Regions from separate parts of the Pseudomonas sp. XP1 genome, predicted to be linked through region 3. Evidence: riboswitches for the same ligand, from Rfam matches in the RefSeq annotation. Region 3 holds a riboswitch; each other region holds the start of a gene.
The links. A riboswitch is a leader RNA that binds a small molecule or an ion and turns the genes downstream of it on or off. The one in region 3 is predicted to bind cobalamin.
Positions count from the first base shown of each region.

Region 1 (6,509 bases), on a different contig from region 3:
TGCCAATCACGAACGGGCGCAGGTAGAGGGCGCCTTTACCGTGCGGAGGCACGAACTTCTCGTTGGCCTTGACCACTTGCTTGCACGCCTCGATGAACACATCGGTCGGCACCTGCGGCATCAGCAGGCGGGCGCAGCTGCGCTGCATGCGGGCGGCGTTCTGGTCCGGGCGGAACAGGTTGATCGAACCGTCCTTGCAACGGTAGGCCTTGAGGCCTTCGAAGCACTGCTGGCCGTAGTGCAGGGCGGTGGAGCCTTCACTAATGTGCAGTACGTTGTCTTCGGTCAGGGTGCCCTTGTCCCACTCGCCATTGCGCCATACGGACAGGTAGCGTTTGTCGGTCTTGATATAGTCGAAACCGAGCTTGTCCCAATTAATGCTTTCGTTGCTCATGACACCCTCATTGTCTTGCAAGTGCCCGATTGCTCGGGCTGCTGTTATATGCGCACCACGCCACCATAATACATCCGTGGCAGATCGGGAACGGCCAGTCACGAATTGATAGCCTGCAATGCATTTATTGCGGCGTTTACAGGTGCAGGTACTCGTCCAGCGCCAGCTGGTCGAGCAGTACCTGGTCGTGGGACGCCACCACCAGCGCCCCGCGAAACTGCCCGAGCATGTGTTCCAGTGCGGCCAGCGATGGCAGGTCCAGGTGGTTGCCGGGTTCGTCCAGCAATAACAGGTCGAGCGGCCGTTCGCGGTATAGCACGGCGGCCAGTGCCGCCTTCATCCGCTCACCCCCGCTGAGCAGGCTGCTGGGTAGTTCGATGCGGGCCGCATCCAGGCCCAGTTGCGCCAGGCGGCTGCGCAAGTCGCCCTGGGCCAGCGTCGGGTTTGCCTGGCGCAGGTGCTCGAGCACACTGGTATTGCCTGGCAGTGCGCTGCAGTGCTGGTCGAGCAGGGCGGTTTCCCCACTGAGGCGCAGGCTCTCGGTTGGTGCTGGCAACTCACCGTTCATCAGCCTGAGCAGGGTGGACTTGCCACTGCCATTGGCGCCTACCAGGCCCACCCGCTGGCCCAGGCACACGCGCAGGTTCAGTGGTTTGCGCGTCCCGCGTGGCAGGCGCAGCGCCTGCAGGGCCAGCACTTCGCGGCCTGGATGACGCTGCGGCGTGGGTGCATGCAGGGTAATGGCGCTGTCCTGCTCGACTTCGCGGGCGGCGTCACGCACTTTGCCCTGCAGCGCCTGCCGGGCGTCGCGATGGTCGCGGCGCTGTTTGCCCGCAGTGGCCTGACTGCGCTCCTGCTGGCGGTCGACCAGGATCTTGGCCTGGTTGGCGTGCCTGGCATTGCGCCCGGCGCGGGCTTGATGACGTTCCAGGTCTTCGCGCTGACGCTGCAGTTCGCGCGCCTGGCGTTGCTCCTCCTGTTTCAGCCGGGCAAGTTGCTGTTGGGCCTGCGCTGTCTGGCTGGCTTTCTGGGCCGAATAGAAGGTGTAGTTGCCGCCATAGGCCCGCAAGCCCAGGCTGGATAATTCGACGATGCGCGTCATGTGCGCGAGCAGGCTGCGATCATGGCTGATCACCAGCAAACCCCGGTCCCAGGCTTCGATCATGCCCAATAGTTGGGCGCGGGCGTCGCTGTCCAGGTGATTGCTCGGTTCGTCGAGTATCAGGTAGTCCGCTTCGCTGAGCCAGGCGCCGACCAGCGCCACGCGCATGGCCTGACCACCGCTCAGGCTGTGGGCGGGCTGGTGCCAGTCGAGTTGGCCCAGGCCGTGGCGTTGCAGGTGCCCCTGCAATTGCTCGCGAATATCCCAACGTTCGCCGACGGCGTCGAAGTCACTGGGTGCGACACTGCCTTGCTCGATGCGCTCCAGCGCAGCGAGCACCGCGCCCACCTGGGCCAGGTCGGCGACCGTGGCGCTGTGCTCGATCACCTGCTGGTCCAGAAGATGGACGCGCCCAAGGCGCCGACACTGGCCGCTGCTTGGTTCGCGCTGGCCGGCAAGTATCTGCCCGAGCAGGCTCTTGCCCACACCGTTGCGCCCGACCAGGCCGGTGCGGCGTTGGTCGAAGGTTTCGCTGAGGTCGGTAAATAACAGCCTGCCGTCAGGCAAGGCCAGGGAGACGCTGTCCAGCGTCAGGATCGACGTGTTCGTCATGCACAACTCCACAAATGCCGCGACATCTCCGGAGCGAACCGGAGGCTGAAGACTGGCCGTCGAAGGGACGGCGGCATCAATGGCGCATTGGACGAATACCTCGTGACAGGGGAATGCGTAGCCTAACGGATAGAGGCATTGTTGTCGCGGGAAAACACATTCCGCGAGTGCGCCACGGACCCTGTGGGTGCGGGTTCACCCGCGAGACAGGCGACGCGGTGGATGGCACGGGCTTCGCCCGTGTTCGCGGGTAAACCCGCTCCCACATGGCCGGCGTCGCCCTTAAGGCGTGCACCGGACCTGCAGGGCCGCGCATGCCCCTGGTTCAGCGCCCCACCAAACGCCTGGTCCAATCGCCGCCGTGGCTCTGCTGGCACGCCTCTTCACTGTCAAACCGTACATGCCAGGCTGGATGATCCAGCTGAATGCCGGCCTGCTCCAGCGCAAGGCCCGTCAGCGCGAGCATGCGCATTTTGGCGTCGCCCGCCAAGGCGGCGGCCTTTTCGGCCTCTCGCTCGAATACCCAGGTAATACGCAGGCTGGCCGGAAAATCCTCGAGAGCCAGACGATGGGTAAGCCAGCTGAAACCGACGATCTCCGCCTTGGCGGTTTCGCAGGCTTCGGTCAGGCAAGCCACCAGCTCACGCTCCAGGCGTGCCATATCGCGCTTGTTCAGGGGTTTCACCGTGGGCCTCGCTGCTCAAAGCCACCACTCTAACGCAGTTGCGGCGCTTGTTGTCGGCCAGCCCGACAGCAATGGTTGACCACCCGCCAGCCACTGCGTAGCCTTGCCACTTCGAGGTTCTTCGGCCAGGCCGAAGCTAAGACGGGAACGCGGTACAAGCCGCGGCTGCCCCCGCAACTGTAAGCACCGACAACGGATCGACACAGCCACTGCGCCCGCGCGCGGGAAGGCGTCATCCCGCCAGCCTGCTGCACCAGCGGGCACATGGAACGGTGCGAGCCAGGAGACCTGCCTCGTCACGTTTTCGACTTTCAACCGGGCGGGGTGATCCGGTGGCGAACAAGCCCGGCCGGCCTGGCCTGCGGCTGTCGTCCTGCATGCCCGCGCCAATCTGCCAAGGGCAATGCGACATGAAAACACTGGCCAAGCTCCCCGTCACCATCGTCACCGGCTTCCTCGGCTCGGGCAAGACCACCTTGCTGCGCCACATGCTCGACAACGCCCAGGGCCGCCGCATTGCGGTGATCGTCAACGAGTTCGGCGAACTGGGCATCGACGGCGAAATCCTCAAGCAGTGCAGCATCGGTTGCACCGAAGAAGAAGCCACCGGTCGCGTCTACGAGCTGGCCAACGGCTGCCTGTGCTGCACCGTGCAGGAAGAGTTCTTCCCGGTGATGCGCGAGCTGGTGGCACGCCGTGGCGACCTGGACCATATCCTCATCGAAACCAGCGGCCTGGCCCTGCCCAAACCGCTGGTGCAAGCCTTCCAGTGGCCGGAAATCCGCAATGCCTGCACCGTCGACGCGGTGATCACGGTAGTCGACAGCCCGGCCGTGGCCGCCGGCACCTTCGCCGCCTACCCGGACCAGGTCGATGCCCAGCGCAAGCTCGACCCCAACCTGGACCACGAGTCACCGCTGCACGAACTGTTCGCCGACCAGCTGGCCAGCGCCGACCTGGTGGTGCTGAACAAGGCCGACCTGATCGACGCCGAAGGCCTGGCCAAGGTCCGCGCCGAGGTGGCCGAAGAACTGCCGCCGGCGGTCAAAGTGATCGAAGCCAGCAGCGGCAAGCTGCCGCTGGAAGTGCTGCTGGGCGTGGGTGCCGAGTCCGAGGCGCACATCGATGGCCGCCGTACCCACCACGACTCGCACCATGACGGCGATGACCATGACGATCACGACCACGATGCCTTCGACTCCATCTCCATCGACCTGCCAGAAGCCGACGAAAGCCTGCTGCTCGACGCCCTGACCCAGTTGGTGGTGGAATTCGGCATCCTGCGCGCCAAAGGCTTCGCTGCCATCCCGGGCAAGCCGATGCGCTTGCTGGTACAGGGCGTGGGCACCCGTTTCGACAAGCACTTCGACCGCGCCTGGCGCACCGACGAACCGCGCATCACCCGCCTGGTGCTGATCGGCCAGGACCTCGACGCCGCCCAGCTGGAAGCGCGCCTGCGCCAGGCACTGGGCGCCTGACCCATGCACCTGCTGCGGACCCAGCCCGGCGGCTTCGTGCCGGATGACAGCATTGCCGACCTCGGCCAGACGCCCGCCGAGCTGGTGATTCTCTGCAGCGGCGATTCCCATCTGGCATTGCTCGCCGATACCGCCGAGCAATTGCCCCAGGATTACCCCAGCCTGCGCCTGGCCAACCCGATGCAGGTACAGAACCATGCCTCGGTCGACCTTTACGTCGACCAGGTACTTCGCCATGCCAAGGTCATCCTGGTGTCGCTGCACGGTGGCGTCGGCTACTGGCGCTATGGCGTCGAGCAGCTGGTCGAGCTGGCCGGCCGAGGCGTGCAACTGATCCTGGTGCCGGGCGACGACCGCCCGGACCCGGAACTGACCAGCCTGGGCAGTGTCAGCGGCGAGCAGGCCGAACGCCTCTGGCACTACTTGCGCCAGGGCGGCAAGGCCAACGCCATCAACCTGTTCAACTGCCTGGCCAGCCAGTGGCTGGGCCGCGACTATGCCTGGGACGAACCACAGCCTTTGCCGCGCACTGCCGTGTATCACCCGGCCAAGGGCAGCGCCACGCTGGAGGACTGGTACCCGCAGTGGCACCCCGAACAGCCAGTGGCGCCGCTGCTGTTCTACCGCTCGCACCTGCAGGCGGCCAACACCGCGTTCATCGATGTGTTCTGCCAGCGCCTGCAGGCCGCCGGGCTCAACCCGTTGCCGATCGCGGTGGCCAGCCTAAAGGAAAGCGCCTGCCTGGAGCAGGTCGAAGCCTGGCTGGACGAGGTGGGGGCCGAAGTGCTGGTCAACACCACCGGCTTTGCCCTGTCCAGCCCCGAACGCCCCAACCTGCGCCCGTTCCGTCGCGACATCCCGGTGCTGCAGGCCATCTGCGCACAAGACAACCAGCCCGGCTGGGAAGCCAGCGAGCAGGGCCTGGGGGCGCGTGACCTGGCCATGCACATTGCCTTGCCCGAACTGGACGGGCGCATCATCACCCGCCCGGTCAGTTTCAAGGACATGGCCTGGCGCAGCGAGCGCAGCCAGTCCGACGTGGTCTGCTACCGCGCCCACCCCGAGCGCATGGACTTTGTCGCCGAACTGGCCCGCCGCTGGGTCGAGCTGGCGCGCCTGCCGAATGCGCAAAAGCGCGTGGCCCTGGTGCTGGCCAACTACCCGACCCGGGATGGCCGCATTGGCAACGGCGTTGGCCTGGACACGCCAGCGGCGGCGCTGAACATTCTCAAGGCCCTGCAGGCCGAAGGCTATCCGCTGGCCGACTTGCCGGGCAGTGGCACGCAACTGATCCACCAGTTGCTCGGCGGCGTGACCAACGACCTCGACCATCTGGACCTGCGCCCCTGTGCGCAGAGCCTGAGCCTGGCCGACTACCAGGCCGCCTTCGAGCGCCTGCCAGAGGCCAACCGCCAGGCTGTGCTGGAGCGTTGGGGGCCGCCGCAGCAAGACCCGATGTACCGCAGTGGCCGGCTGATGGTGGCCGGCCTGCGCTTTGGCTTGACCTTCGTCGGCATTCAGCCGGCGCGGGGTTACCAGGTGGACCCCAGCGCGGTGTACCACGATCCGGACCTGGTGCCGCCGCACGGCTACCTGGCGTTTCACTTCTGGCTGCGCCATGCCTTTGCCGCCGACGCGGTGATCCATGTCGGCAAGCACGGCAACCTCGAATGGCTGCCCGGCAAGGGCGTCGGGTTGTCGGCGCAGTGCTGGCCGGACGCCTTGCTCGGCCCGCTGCCGAACATCTACCCGTTCATCGTCAACGACCCGGGCGAGGGTGCCCAGGCCAAGCGCCGCACCCAGGCGGTGATCATCGACCACCTGATGCCGCCGCTGACCCGTGCCGAAACCTATGGCCCGTTGCGCCACCTGGAGCAATTGGCCGACGAGTTCTACGAGGCCCAGCTGCTCGACCCGCGGCGCGCCCGCGAGTTGCAGCGCGACATTCTCGAACTGGTCAAGGCCAACCACATCGACCGCGAACTGCAACTGGAAGGCCAACTGGACGATGCCGCGGTGTGGTTGCCGCGCCTGGACACCTACCTGTGCGACCTGAAGGAATCGCAGATTCGCGATGGCCTGCATGTGTTCGGCCAGTCCCCGGAAGGCCGGCTGCGCCTGGATACCTTGCTGGCGCTGTCGCGGGTCGAGCGTGGCGACGGTCGCGGCGGCAATGCCAGCCTGCTGCGGGTTCTGGCCAAGGCGCTGGTGCCGGGTTTCGACCCGCTCGATTGCGAA
Region 1 is NZ_JBNRIJ010000025.1:74,494-81,002, forward strand. It holds gene ACK1U9_RS19320 (branched-chain amino acid aminotransferase) at 1-394, opposite strand, end outside; gene ACK1U9_RS19325 (ATP-binding cassette domain-containing protein) at 531-2,108, opposite strand; gene ACK1U9_RS19330 (hypothetical protein) at 2,434-2,793, opposite strand; cobalamin riboswitch at 2,891-3,103, shown strand; gene cobW (cobalamin biosynthesis protein CobW) at 3,204-4,271, shown strand; gene cobN (cobaltochelatase subunit CobN) at 4,275-6,509, shown strand, end outside.
Region 1: linked by a shared signal. The riboswitch ahead of cobW (cobalamin biosynthesis protein CobW) and the one ahead of cobO (cob(I)yrinic acid a,c-diamide adenosyltransferase) in region 3 are both predicted to bind cobalamin.

Region 2 (6,509 bases), on a different contig from region 3:
GCGAATGCATGTGCCGGCCGACCATGTGCCGCAAGTGTGCAGGGGATATCGCCAGCAGCACCCCGTTGGCATCGATCACGAACGTGGAATTGAAGGCCATGCTCTGGTTCAGCACACGCTCGGTCTCCGCCTGCAGGGCGACGGCGTCGCCCAGCTGGCGGCCTTGCACACCAGCGCTGAACGACAGCTGCTGCAAGGCGTTGCCGATAAAGGTCTCGGTGATGCTGGCCAGCTTCATCGCATACACCCGGTTGGCTTCCAGGGCGTGGTCGATCAGCAGCTGGCGTTGCACCCGGTAGCTGGCAAAATAGCTGGCGCACAGCATGACCACGGCGGTAAGGGCGCAAAGCACCAGAATGAGTGTGCGTAGATCCAGACGCAGTCCGTGCTTGGCGTGTGGCAATCCTGACCTCGGATGATCGAAAACGGCTACGAAATGGGTACAACGTTACGCCTTATGGGCGCAGTGGGGAACCGCGTTCAGGAGCCTGGGTTTTCCAGCGCGTCCAGCTCGTCTTCAACCTGCTGCATGCGCTGCTCGGCCAGGGCCTGCACCTTCGCGTCGCGGGCCGATTCGCGCATCAGGGCGGTGAGCTTCTCGCTCAGGCGCTTGCCGGCCTCGGTGTCTTCCAGGGCGCGGGCCTTGGCCGGGTCTTGGGTGGCCTCGACGATAGTGGCGAATTCGGCATTGCTGAAGTTCTTTTCGCTGTACAGGCGGAACAGGTCCTGGCGCTGGTCCTCGACGGTCAGGTGCTTGCGCAGCACGCTCTGGATGGTCGCTTGCGACAGCTGCGGGTGCGTGCGGCCGAGCAGCGCGGCCATGCGCTCGATATTGTGCGTGTAGGCATCCTGCAGCGGCAGCTGGGCCAGGATCTGTTCTTCGCGGGAGGGTTTCTGGTCGCAGGCGGTGAGGGCTGCAGTCAGTAGCAGGGGCAGCAGCAACTTCTGGAAGCGAGGCATGGCGTGGCCTGGTTGGGCAGTGAGTGCTGCCGATTATACGGCAGTTGTGGTTGCCTGATGGATTTTGGGGCTGCCTTGCAGCCCCATTCAGGCAACGCGGAACATCAGAACCCACCCCCCAACGGCCATTCCACCGCCAACCGTATCTGGTCCCCATCCAGCTCCGCCTGCGCCGTATTGCCCCGATGCACGTTATGCCGCAGCGAAAACGCGGTGCCCTTGGCCTTGCCGCTCTGCACCACATACCGGGCCTCCAGGTCGCGCTCCCAATGCTTGCCCCCCTTGCCATAACCCAGGTAGGCATACCCGCCCGCAGGGTCGACATGGCTGCCGTCGATATCGAACCCGCGCACGTACAACGCCGTCAGGTTCAACCCCGGTACGCCATAGGCGCCCATGTTCAGGTCATAGCGCGCCTGCCACGACTTTTCGTTTGGTGCGTTGAAGTCCGACATCTGCACCGCGTTGGCAATGAAGATTGCCCCTCGCGTCACGTAGTCGAACGGCGTGTTGCCGTCCACCTGCTGCCAGCCCAGGCTGAAACCGTGCGGCCCGTGGTCGTAACGCGAGACCAGGCTCCAGGTGGTGTTGTCGATGTGCCCTGACAGCGCCTTGCCGGTGTCGGTGGTGCGGTACAGGTTTAGGTCGAGGGTTAGGCTGCGGCGCTCATCCAGGGCATGGCTGAGGGTGCTGCCCAGGTAATGCTGGTTCCAGCTGTCCTGGTAGCGTGAGGTGTACAGGCTGCCGCTGAAGACGGCGCCGGGGTTCCACACCACGCCGGCCAGGTCGAAGCTGTTGCCCTGGCGGCCATTGGAGTAGTTCACCACGAAACCCTGATCGTGGCTGGATGCATTGCGGTCGGCGTTCTCGTTGAAATGCCCTGCCACCAGCCTGAGGTTGTCGAACTCGGTACTGTCAAGGAAGAACCCGGTCGCGGTCTCGGGCAGCAGGCGGCTATCGGACGAACTGAACACCGGGGTCTTGACCCGTTGCTCACCGTAGGACAGCACGGTATCGGACATGCGCAGTTTCAGTGCCGCGCCGGCACGGCTGTATTCGTTCTTCGGGTGCCCCTCGTTATCCACCCCGAGCAAGCGTGCCTTGCCCACGCGCCCGCCGCCGCTGTCGAGTTGCACGCCCAGGTAGGCGTGGGCGTCGACCCCGACACCGATCAGCCCCTGGGTAAAACCGGACCGGAAGGTGCCCATCAGGCCATAGGCCCATTCCTCGGCCTTGCCGCTACGTTCATTGCGCGGCTTGTAGGCGTTGCGCCCGGCACTGTTGCGCCCGCCATGTTTGTAATCGCGCTGGTCGAATACGCTGCGGTTGAGCAGGCTCCAGCGGCCATCCTCGACAAAACCGTTGCTTTGCGACTGGGCGGAGTCGGCCAGTGCAGGGGGGGCGAGCAGGGCGCTGGCGAGCAGCAAAGGGACAGAGCGCGACATGGGCAGAACTTCCTGTTCAGGGGGCGCGAAAACGCAGGATGCGCGCGCCGTCGAAAGGGTCGATGAGGTAATGGGCGTGCACGCCGAAGGTGTTCAGCAGGCGCTCGGGTGTAAGCACCTCGAGCGGTTTGCCGAGGGCGACCAGGCGGCCCTTGTCGAGCACCGCGATGCGGTCGCAGGTGAGCGCCTGGTTGAGGTCGTGCAGGGCCACCAGGGTGGTCACCGGCAAGGCCTGCACCTGCTGCAACAGGCTCAGCTGGTGCTGGATATCCAGGTGGTTGGTCGGCTCGTCCAGCAGCAGCACCTGCGGCCGCTGTGCCAAAGCACGGGCGATGTGCACGCGCTGGCGTTCGCCACCTGACAGCGACCCCCACAGGCGTGTGCGCAGGTGCAGGGCGTCGAGGTCGGCCAGGGCCTGTTCGACGATCGCGTGGTCCTCCCGGGAGAACGGCGCCAGCGCCGACAGCCAGGGGGTGCGGCCCAGGGCAACGGCATCGAACACGCTGATCGCATCGAGGGTGTCGGCCTGCTGTTCGACCAGCGCCAAGGCCTGGGCGACCCGGCGGCGGGGCAACCGTGCGAGCGGTTCCCCCAGCAGTTGCACGCCGCCGTTGCCTGGCTTGCGCAGCCCGGCCAGCACCTTCAGCAGCGAGGATTTGCCGGAGCCGTTGGGGCCGACGATGCCCAGGGTTTCACCGGCGACAACGCTCAGTTCGATATTGCTGAGCACGGTATTGCCGGCCAGTTGCAGCCCCAGGTTCTGGCAACTCAAGGGGGCCATCCGTACCGCCGTCATGACCGTCATGGGCGCCCCCGGCGGCTGATCAGGATCAACGCGAAGACCGGTGCGCCGAGCAGCGCGGTGACCACGCCAACCGGGATCACCTGGCCAGGGATCAAGGTGCGCGACAGGATGTCGGCGGCAATCAGGAACAGTGCCCCGCCCAGTGCGCTGGCGGGCAGCAGGCGGCTGTGCCCGGGGCCTAGCAGCAGGCGCAGGGCATGGGGGATCACCAGCCCGACAAAACCGATGGCGCCGACGATGGACACCATCACGGCGGTCACCAGCGCCGCGCAGCTGATCAGCAGCAACTGGGTACGCCGCACCGGGATGCCGAGCGACGCCGCCGAGTCGGCACCGAAGGTGAAGGCATCCAAGGCACGGCGATGCCACAGGCACACCAGCAGCCCGAACAGTACAACCGGCACGGCCAGCCACACCGAAGGCCAACGTACGCCACTGAGGTTGCCCAGCAGCCAGAACAGGATGCCGCGTGCCTGCTCGGCGGTGGCCGACATGGTGATGAGGAAGGCGGTAAGGGCGTTGAACAGTTGCGAGCCGGCGATCCCGGCAAGGATCACCTGGGCATTGTTGCTGCTGGGGCCGGCTGCCCGGGCCAGTACCAGTACCAGGGCGAACGCTGCCAGGGCGCCGATGAAGGCGCCGCCAGACATGCTCAGCGCCAGGCTGCCGAAGCCCAGCAGGCCCACCAGCACCGCACCGGTCGAGGCGCCGGCAGACAGCCCCAGCAGGTAAGGCTCGGCCAACGGGTTGCGCAACAGTGCCTGGAGGATCACGCCGCAGGTGGCAAGGCCGGCGCCGCAGGCCGCAGCAACCAGGGTGCGGGGCAGGCGGTAGTTCCAGACGATGCCGGCGTCGATCGGTTCGACCGGGTAGCCGGCCTGCCACAGGTGGTTGGCCAGCACCTGGCTGACCACGCCGGGCGACAGGTTGGTTTCGCCGATGGCGGTGCCGGCCATCAGGGCTGCCAACAGGGCGGCCAGGGCAACGGCGATGCAGGGTAGCAGGCGCATCATCACTGGGCTGCTTTGCCGCTGGCGAAGGCGGCAGCCAGCGTCTGCAGGCCGCTGAACAAGCGAATGCCGGCCTGCATGGCGTCGGCGTCGAGGATGATGATGCGGTCGTGCTTCACCGCGTCCATGTTGCGCGTTACCGGGTCGCTACGCAGGAATGCCAGCTTCTTCTCGTAGTCGTCGGCGGGGTAGCGGCGGCGGTCCATGCGGGCAATGATCAGCCAGGTGGGGTTGGCCTTGGCCAGGGTTTCCCAACCTACGGTCGGCCATTCTTCGCTGGACTCGACCACGTTGCGCACGCCGAGGGTACGCAGCATGAAGTCGGCGACCCCCTGGCGGCCCGCCACGTAGGGGTCGGTGTGCAGGTCGGCGCTGGAGAACCAGAACAGCGCCGAGGTGGCGCCCAGGTCCTTGTCGGCCAGTTGCGCCCTGGCACTGTCCAGGCGGCTTCTGAGCTCGGTATTCAGGGCCGTGCCACGGTCCTGTACGTCGAAGATTGCCGCCAGCTGGCTGACGCTCTTGTAGATGGTGTCGACCTGGAACGCCTGCAGGCGGGTGCCATCGGCGCCCACCAGGTTGTCCTTGCCTTCGCAGTCCGACGGCAGCAGGTAGGTGGGGATGCCCAGTTCATCGAACTGCTCGCGGGTGCCGACCACGCCCTGGGCACCGACCATCCATTCGAACTGCACCGTCACCAGTTGCGGGCGCTTGCCCACTACCGCCTCGAAGCTGGGTTCGTTGTCGGCCAGGCGCGGCACCTTGGCGTTCTGCATCTGGTACTCGGGCAGCACGTTGTTGAACCACAGCGAGGTGGCTGCCAGTTTGTCGCCCAGCCCCAGCGCGTAGAGCATCTCGGTACCGGCCTGGCCAATGGTGACCGTGCGTTGCGGCGCCTGGGCGAAGGTTTGCGGCTTGCCGCAGTTGTCGACCGTCAGCGGGTAATGGGTGGCAGCAGCCTGGGCCAGGCCGGTGAGGCCGAGGCCGGCGAGCAGGGTGGCAAAACGGGGCAGCATGCTGGGCGATCTCCTATCGGACAGTTCGGGTGAGGAACGCACGGACAGGCATCGCCGAGCCCCCGCTGGCGGCAGGGGCAACACTGATGGCCAATCCCGGACACCCCGCCGGTTGGTGAATGTAGGCCGGCAGGTCTCCTGACTGGTGCGTCATGGCCTGGCTCCGGCCTTCCCGGGTTCGTGGCCCAGTGGCATCGATGGAGCAGGCTCGGCACCTACAGTTGCGGGGGCAGTTCCGTTTGGCCCGAATTGGCGGGCCTGGGATTCCCTATTGATTCCGTGGTGGAAACCGGCGGCCGGCATGGTAGACCATCGTGCCGCCGGGTGAAAACGCTTTTCAAAAGTACTTCAGCCAGGTGATGTCGCGCCGCTGCGCCTTGAGGCGGGCGAACCAGCGCACCGGCAGGTACAGCGAAACCGCCAGCAGCGCTGCCCCCAGCCACACCGCAGGGATGCCGTCGAAGCCGAAGTAGTCGCCATGGTTGCGGCCAAACAGCGCCACGCTGGCCAGGTACAGCAGCTTCAGCACATACAGGTGCAGCAGGTAGAAGAACATCGGTGCCGCGCCGAACACCGCCAGGGCACTGATCCACCGGGCCTGGCCGGCGCGTTCGAAGGCGCGCAGCAACAGCAGGCCGCAGCCCAGGGTCAGGGCCAGGAACAGCAGCGACGGCGGGTATTTGGTGATGTTGAAGAAGCTCATCAGGGTTTGCGTGACGGTCGGGTAAGCGCTCCACGGCGCCTCGCCGTAGCCGTTGACCAGGCGCAGCGCAACAAAGCCCAGCAGCGCGATCAGCCCGGCCAGCAGCAGGCGATGCTGGCGTTGGCCGGCCTCGCTGGCACGGGCGAACCATGGGCCCAGGCCATAGCCCAGGGCGATGACACCGATCCACGGCAGCACCGGGTAAGAGGTACGCAGACGCAGGCTTTCGGAGTACTCCAGCCAACCCCGGTCATGCAGGATCGCCCAAGGCACATGCAAGGCTGATTCGACGCCGAAGTGCAGGCCATCGAGCAGGTTGTGGCCGGCGATGATGATTGCGCCCAGGGCGATCAGGGCGGCGCGTGGCAACCAGACCAGCAGCGACAGGGCGATCATGCTCACGCCGATGGCCCAGATCACCTGCAGGTAGATGACGCTGGGTGGCAGCTGGAACGTCCAGGCGAAGTTGACCAGGGTGAATTCCAGCACCACCAGGAACAGCCCGCGCTTGAACAGGAACGCCGAGACATCGCCGCGGCCCTGGTGTTTCTCGCCGTACAGCCAGGCCGACAG
Region 2 is NZ_JBNRIJ010000009.1:147,521-154,029, forward strand. It holds gene ACK1U9_RS11105 (sensor domain-containing diguanylate cyclase) at 1-403, opposite strand, end outside; gene ACK1U9_RS11110 (hypothetical protein) at 481-960, opposite strand; gene ACK1U9_RS11115 (OprD family porin) at 1,065-2,405, opposite strand; gene ACK1U9_RS11120 (ABC transporter ATP-binding protein) at 2,422-3,210, opposite strand; gene ACK1U9_RS11125 (FecCD family ABC transporter permease) at 3,207-4,223, opposite strand; gene ACK1U9_RS11130 (ABC transporter substrate-binding protein) at 4,223-5,233, opposite strand; cobalamin riboswitch at 5,345-5,542, opposite strand; gene ACK1U9_RS11135 (DUF1624 domain-containing protein) at 5,571-6,509, opposite strand, start outside.
Region 2: linked by a shared signal. The riboswitch ahead of ACK1U9_RS11130 (ABC transporter substrate-binding protein) and the one ahead of cobO (cob(I)yrinic acid a,c-diamide adenosyltransferase) in region 3 are both predicted to bind cobalamin.

Region 3 (6,509 bases):
GCAGGCCAAGCCCCGGACTGGAGCCGGCGACCCCTTCGAGACCAAGCGGGTCATGCACTTCGCGGCCCAGCATCTGCAGGCCACCGCAGATCCCGATCAGCTTGCCGCCATAGCGCAGGTGCCGGTCGATGGCCTTGTCCCAACCACGCTCACGCAGTTGCGCCAGGTCGCCGCGCACACTCTTGGACCCGGGCAGGATGATCAGGTCGGCGGCCGGTATCGGCTGGCCCGGGCCAATGAACTGCAGGTCCACCTGGGGGTGCAGGCGCAGTGGGTCGAAGTCGGTATGGTTGCTGATACGCGGCAGCACCGGGACGATCACCTTGAGCACGCGCTCGGCCTTTGCCCCCTGGCGTGCGTCGATGCCGTCTTCGGCTTCCAGATGCAGGTCGTTAACATACGGCAGCACGCCCAGTACCGGCTTGCCGGTGCGCTGCTCCAGCCAGTCCAGCCCCGGCTGCAGCAAGGCGATGTCGCCGCGGAAGCGGTTGATGACAAAGCCCTTTACCCGCGCCTGCTCACTGGGCGACAGCAGTTCCAGAGTGCCGACCAGATGGGCGAAAACACCACCACGATTGATGTCGGCAACCAGGATCACCGGGCAGTCCACCGCTTCGGCAAAGCCCATGTTGGCAATGTCCCCGGCACGCAGGTTGATCTCCGCTGGCGAGCCCGCACCTTCGACCATGACCACCGGCCAGGCAGCATTCAGGCGCTGGTGCGAAGCCAGCACCGCCTGCATGGCGATAGCCTTGTAGTCGTGGTAGGCCACCGCGTTCATGCTGGTGACGGCGCGGCCATGGATGATCACCTGGGCGCCGGTATCGCTGTTGGGCTTGAGCAGCACCGGGTTCATGTCGGTATGCGGTTGCAGGCGGCAGGCCTGGGCCTGCACTGCCTGGGCCCGGCCGATTTCACCGCCGTCGGCGGTCACCGCGCTGTTCAGCGCCATGTTCTGCGGCTTGAACGGCACCACGCCAACGCCCTGGCGCAACAGCCAGCGGCACAGCGCGGTCACCAGCGTGCTTTTGCCGGCGTCGGAGGTGGTGCCTTGCACCATGAGGGTGGTCATGCCATTTCCTTCTGATAGGCCGCCAGGGCCTGGGCCAGGCGCTGTTCGTCGGCCGCACAGGCTGGCAGCCCCAGGCGTATTGCCGGCGGGTGCTCGAACAGCCGCACCAGGATGCCGTGGCGGGCGAGAAAGTCATGCAGTTGCGCAGCCTGCTCGCTGCGGACGTACTGGAACAGGTCGCAACCGCCGCTGGGCGCCAGGCCGGCGCTACGCAACAGCACCGCCAGCCGCCGGCTGGCTGCAGCGCAGCGTTCGACCTGCACACGCTGAGCGTCGTGGTCGGCCAGGCTGGCCTGGGCCAGCACTCGGGTCGGGCCATTGACGGTCCACGGCCCAAGCAACTCGGCCAGGTGCAGCAGCAGGCTGCGTTCGGCGGCAACGAACCCCAGGCGCACGCCAGCCAGGCCGAAGAACTTGCCGAACGAGCGCAGCACTATCAGCCCCGGGCGCTCGGCACAATCGACCACGCTTTGCGCCGGGGTGTTGTCCATGAACGCTTCGTCGACCAGCAGCCAGCCACCGCGGGCGGCCAGGCGGGCGTGCCAATCCAGCAGGCGTTCACGCGGCACCCGGCGGCCGGTGGGGTTGTTGGGGTTGACCAGCACCAGTACGTCGAGGCTGTCGAGCGTCGCCTCGACCTGCGCTTCGTCCAGCTCCAGCAACTGATGCCCCGCCCGTTGCCAGGCGTATGGGTGCTCGGCATAGCAAGGTGTCAACACCCCTACCCGGCCGGCTGCGCGCAACAGCGGCAAGGCCTGGATCGCGGCCTGGGAACCGGCCACTGCCAGCAATTGGCGTGCGCCGTAATACGCACGCGCGGCGTCCTCCAGGCCGTCCTCGGTCTCCGGCAGGCGCGCCCAGGCCTCCATTGGAATCGGTGGAATCGGGAAAGGCCATGGCGCAATGCCGCTGGACAGGTCGAGCCACTGCTCGCGAGCGATGCCGTATTGCCGTACCGCCCGCAGCAGGCGGCCTCCGTGTTCAAGCATTGATATAGGCCCCCAGGCAGATCACCAGCAGCCACAGCCATACGCCGCGCTGCACCAGGCCCCAACCGCGTTCGATGGCGTCGGCGTCGGCCATTGGCCCGTCACCCAGGCGTGGCCGCTCATGCAGTTCGCCGTGGTACACCGCCGGGCCACCGAGTTCCACACCTAACGCACCTGCACCGGCGGCCATCACCGGCCCGGCATTGGGGCTGTCCCACAGCGGGCCCTGCTTGCGCCAGCAGGCCAGGGCCAGGCGGGTCTTGCCCAGCAGCGCGTAGGTCAACGCCACCAGCCTGGCAGGAATATAGTTGAGCACATCGTCGACGCGCGCCGCGCACCAGCCGAAGCGTTCGAAGCGCTCGTTGCGATAGCCCCACATGGCATCCAGGGTGTTGCTCAGGCGGTACAGCACCACGCCCGGCGCGCCTGCGACCACGAACCAGAACAGCGCGGCGAATACCGCATCGCTGCCATTCTCCAGCACCGATTCGGTGGCCGCCCGGGCCACCGCAGGTTCGTCCAGTTCGCGGGTTTCGCGGCTGACCAGGTAGCCCACACGGCGCCGTGCTTCTTGCAGGTCACCCTGGCGCAAGGCACTGGCCACCGGCAACACGTGCTCGCCCAGGCTGCGCAGCCCGACGGCGCAGTACAGCGCCAGCACGTCGACCAGCCAGCCGATGTACGGCAGCCAAGACAGGATCAGTGCCACCAGGGTAAGCGGCACCACGGCCAGGAACCATGCGCTTACCCCGTGGCTGCGCCAGCCGCGCCCTCCGGCATTCAGGCGGCGCTCGAGGTTACCGGCCATGTTGCCGAAGGCCACCAGCGGGTGGCGCCGCTGCGGTTCGCCCAGCAGGGCATCCAGGGCCACCCCTGCCACGGTCAGCAAGGCCACGCTCATTGGCGCTCTCCCCATTGGTTCTCAAAGAGCATTTCACTCAAGGGCCGTTCCTCGGCCCAGTTTTCCAGCACCAGCATCGGTGCCGGGTAGAACTCGGTCACCGGCCCCAGGCACAGCACCGCGACCGGCTTGGCCCCGGTCGGCATGCCCAGCAGCGTCGCCAGCGCCTGCGGGTCGAACAGCGACACCCAGCCCATGCCCAGGCCTTCGCCACGGGCTGCCAGCCACAGGTTCTGGATGGCGCAGGCCAGCGAGGCCAGGTCCATTTCCGGCAGGGTGCGGCGGCCGAAGATATGCGGCTCGCGGTTGTCCATCAGGGCGGCCACCAGCAGCTCGGCGCAGTCGTTGATGCCTTCCACCTTCAGCTTCATGAAGGCGTCGGAACGTTCGCCCAAAGCTTCGGCGGTAAGCACCCGCTCTGCTTCCACCAAGGCCTGGATGCGCGCACGCAGGTCGCGCCGGGTGATGCGGATGAAACGCCAGGGCTGCATCAGCCCGACGCTGGGCGCCTGGTGCGCGGCAGCCAACAGGCGGCCCAGCACTTCCGGGGCCACTTCGCCACCGGCGAAATGGCGCATGTCACGGCGTTCGCCGATGGCCCGGTAGATCGCGGCGCGCTCGGCGTCGCTGTAGGCGTGTTCGCTCATGGTCGCAATAGCGCCGCCGCCGCGTCCGGGTTGGAGGGGAAGTAGAAGTGCACGTAGGACGCCGTCAGCCGACCCAGGCGGTAAACCGCTTCGTTGCCACGCCCGCCGTTAGGGCTCAGGCCACGCGCAATCGGCTGCAGTGCGGTATTGGTCAGCGAATGGTGATAGGTGTGCCCGCGCAAGGTGCCTTCCGGCAGCTCCACCGCCTGCAGGGCCAAGGCAGCCAGGCGCTTCTGCATGGTTGCCTCGCCAGGCAGCAGGCCAAGCAGTTCGGCACGCTCGCCGGCCACGTCGGTCAGGGCATCGAGCAGGTACAACATGCCGCCGCACTCGGCCAGCAACGGTTTGCCCTGGGCGTGGTGGGCGCGTATAGCCTCGCTCATCGGCGCATTGGCGGCCAGGGCGTGGTGGTGCAGCTCGGGATAACCGCCCGGCAGATACAGGCTGTCCACTGCCGGCAGTTCGCGGTCGTGCAGCGGCGAGAAGAACTCGAGCTGTGCGCCCAGGTTGCGCAGCAGGTCGAGGTTGGCGCCATAGGTGAAGGCGAAGGCCTCGTCCCGCGCCACGCCAATGCGCACACCGGCCAACGAGGCAGTACTGGCTTGCGGCTCGGGTTCGGCAAAGCTCACTGGCGGCGGCAAGGCAGCATCGCAACTGGCGCCAAGCGCCTCGGCAGCGGCATCCAGGCGCATGTCCAGGTCGTTCAGCTCACTGGCCTGGACCAGCCCCAGGTGGCGGCTGGGCAGCTCTATACCACGCTCGCGGGACAAGCCGCCGTACCAGCGCAGGCCCTCGGTCAGGCTACCTTCCAGCAGTTGCGCGTGGCGCAGGCTACCCACCCGGTTGGCCAGCACACCGGCAAACGGCAGGTCAGCCTGGTAACGTGCCAGGCCCAGGGCCAGGGCGCCGAATGTCTGGGCCATGGCCGTGCCGTCGATCACCGCCAGCACCGGCACCCCGAAGTGGCGCGCCAGGTCGGCGCTGGACGGCGTGCCGTCGAACAGCCCCATCACCCCTTCGATCAGGATCAGGTCGGCCTCGCCGGCGGCTTCCCACAGCAGGCGGCGGCTTTCCTCGGCGCCGATCATCCACAGGTCGAGCTGGTACACCGGCGCGCCGCTGGCCCGCTCGAGGATCATCGGGTCGAGAAAGTCGGGCCCGCACTTGAACACCCGCACCTTGCGCCCGAGGTTGCGGTGCAGGCGGGCCAGGGCGGCGGTGACGGTGGTCTTGCCCTGGCCAGAGGCCGGTGCCGCGATCAGCACGGCGGGGCAATGGCGCTGACTCACAGTTCCACGCCCTTCTGTGCACGGATGCCAGCCTGGAACGCGTGCTTGAGCATGCCCATCTCGGTCACGGTGTCGGCCAGTTCGATCATCTCGGGTTTCGCGGCACGGCCAGTGACGATCACATGCTGCATTGGTGGGCGGGCCTGGATGTCGGACAGCACCTGGTCAAGGTCGAGGTAGCCGTGCTTGAGGGCGATGTTCAGTTCATCGAGCACCACGAACTGCACGCTCGGGTCTTGCAGCAACTGGCGCGACACGGCCCAGGCAGCTTCGGCGGCAGCGATGTCGCGCTGGCGGTCCTGGGTTTCCCAGGTAAAGCCTTCGCCCATCACGTGGTAGCGCACCTGCTCGGGGAAGCGGCGGAAGAACAGCTCCTCGCCGGTGCTGTTGCGGCCTTTGATGAACTGCACCACACCGCACTGCATGCCATGGCCCAGGGCGCGTGCGAGCATACCGAAAGCCGAGCTGCTCTTGCCCTTGCCATTGCCGGTCAGCACCAGCAGCAGCCCGCATTCGTTTGGGGAATTGGCGATGCGTTCGTCGATGATCGCCTTCTTGCGCTGCATGCGCGCCAGGTGGCGTTCGTCGCGTTCGGTGGATTCGCTCATCAGGGTTCTCCGCTGGCTGGCGCCACGGCAACGCGCGGCGACAGGTAAAAGGCGGGCACACGGAGAACGCGCAGGGGCCGTGGCCGTACGCCACGGTGCACCGCGCATCACCCTCCGTGATGCCGTTGGCAGTATCAGGCCGGTCTCCGGGCTTGTGAGCGGGTCTTGGCCCAAGCCTGCGCGCCTTCCCGGGTGCTGACACCCAGTGGCCCTGCGCGGCCGCGACTCACCTACCGTTGCGGGGGCAGCGCCGGAATCGCGCCATGCTGGCACCCACCGGCTTCCCAGTTTCACCCTGCCCAGTCGGGGCTGGCAGGGCACCTGAAACACGCGCGAAGGTTAGAGGGTTGCACCGGGAGCGTCAATCGAAGCAGGCCGCTTTGCAGTCGAACAGGCACGGCCTGGGTAATGGCCAATTCACCTGGTTGTGCCACACTTGAGACAGTGATATCACATAGCCATCATTTTCGGCTGAACGCGATTACAACGATAACAGGAGAGCGCAGCATGCGAGGCCAGATCATCAACAACCCGCGCCTGGAGTTTCTCGCCCCGGTGCTGGAGCGCTGGGGCGACTGCATCGACCGCTTCAACCGGTTTGCTGGCGATGCGGAAGCACCTTACTGGCATGGCGCCGCCGCCAATACCGGGCTGCTTGCCGCAGCGGCGTGGCAGGCTGAACTGGCGGCGCTGCAGCAGTTTGCCGGCAAGAAGCAGCGCGACGAAGGCGAACACGAAGGGCGCTGCGATCTGTCGATCAGCAGTGCCGATGAAGCGCTGTACCTCAGTGTCAGCCAGCGCTGGCCAAAAATCGCCCGGCTGGACATGGCCGAAGCCCTGCAGCAGACCGCTGCCCTCGCGCGCCAGGTGGCCTACCCCAGCCAGTTGAAGGCCGGGGCGCTGTTCATCAGCCCGTGGAAGGCTGGCCAGCATACCAGCCCCGAGGAACTGCAGGACCTGGTCGACGATCTGCAGAAACATACCGCCTGTGCCATCGCCTGGT
Region 3 is NZ_JBNRIJ010000042.1:7,382-13,890, forward strand. It holds gene ACK1U9_RS23390 (cobyric acid synthase) at 1-1,072, opposite strand, end outside; gene cobD (threonine-phosphate decarboxylase CobD) at 1,069-2,061, opposite strand; gene cbiB (adenosylcobinamide-phosphate synthase CbiB) at 2,054-2,962, opposite strand; gene bluB (5,6-dimethylbenzimidazole synthase) at 2,959-3,609, opposite strand; gene ACK1U9_RS23410 (cobyrinate a,c-diamide synthase) at 3,606-4,898, opposite strand; gene cobO (cob(I)yrinic acid a,c-diamide adenosyltransferase) at 4,895-5,506, opposite strand; cobalamin riboswitch at 5,627-5,846, opposite strand; gene ACK1U9_RS23420 (hypothetical protein) at 6,014-6,509, shown strand, end outside.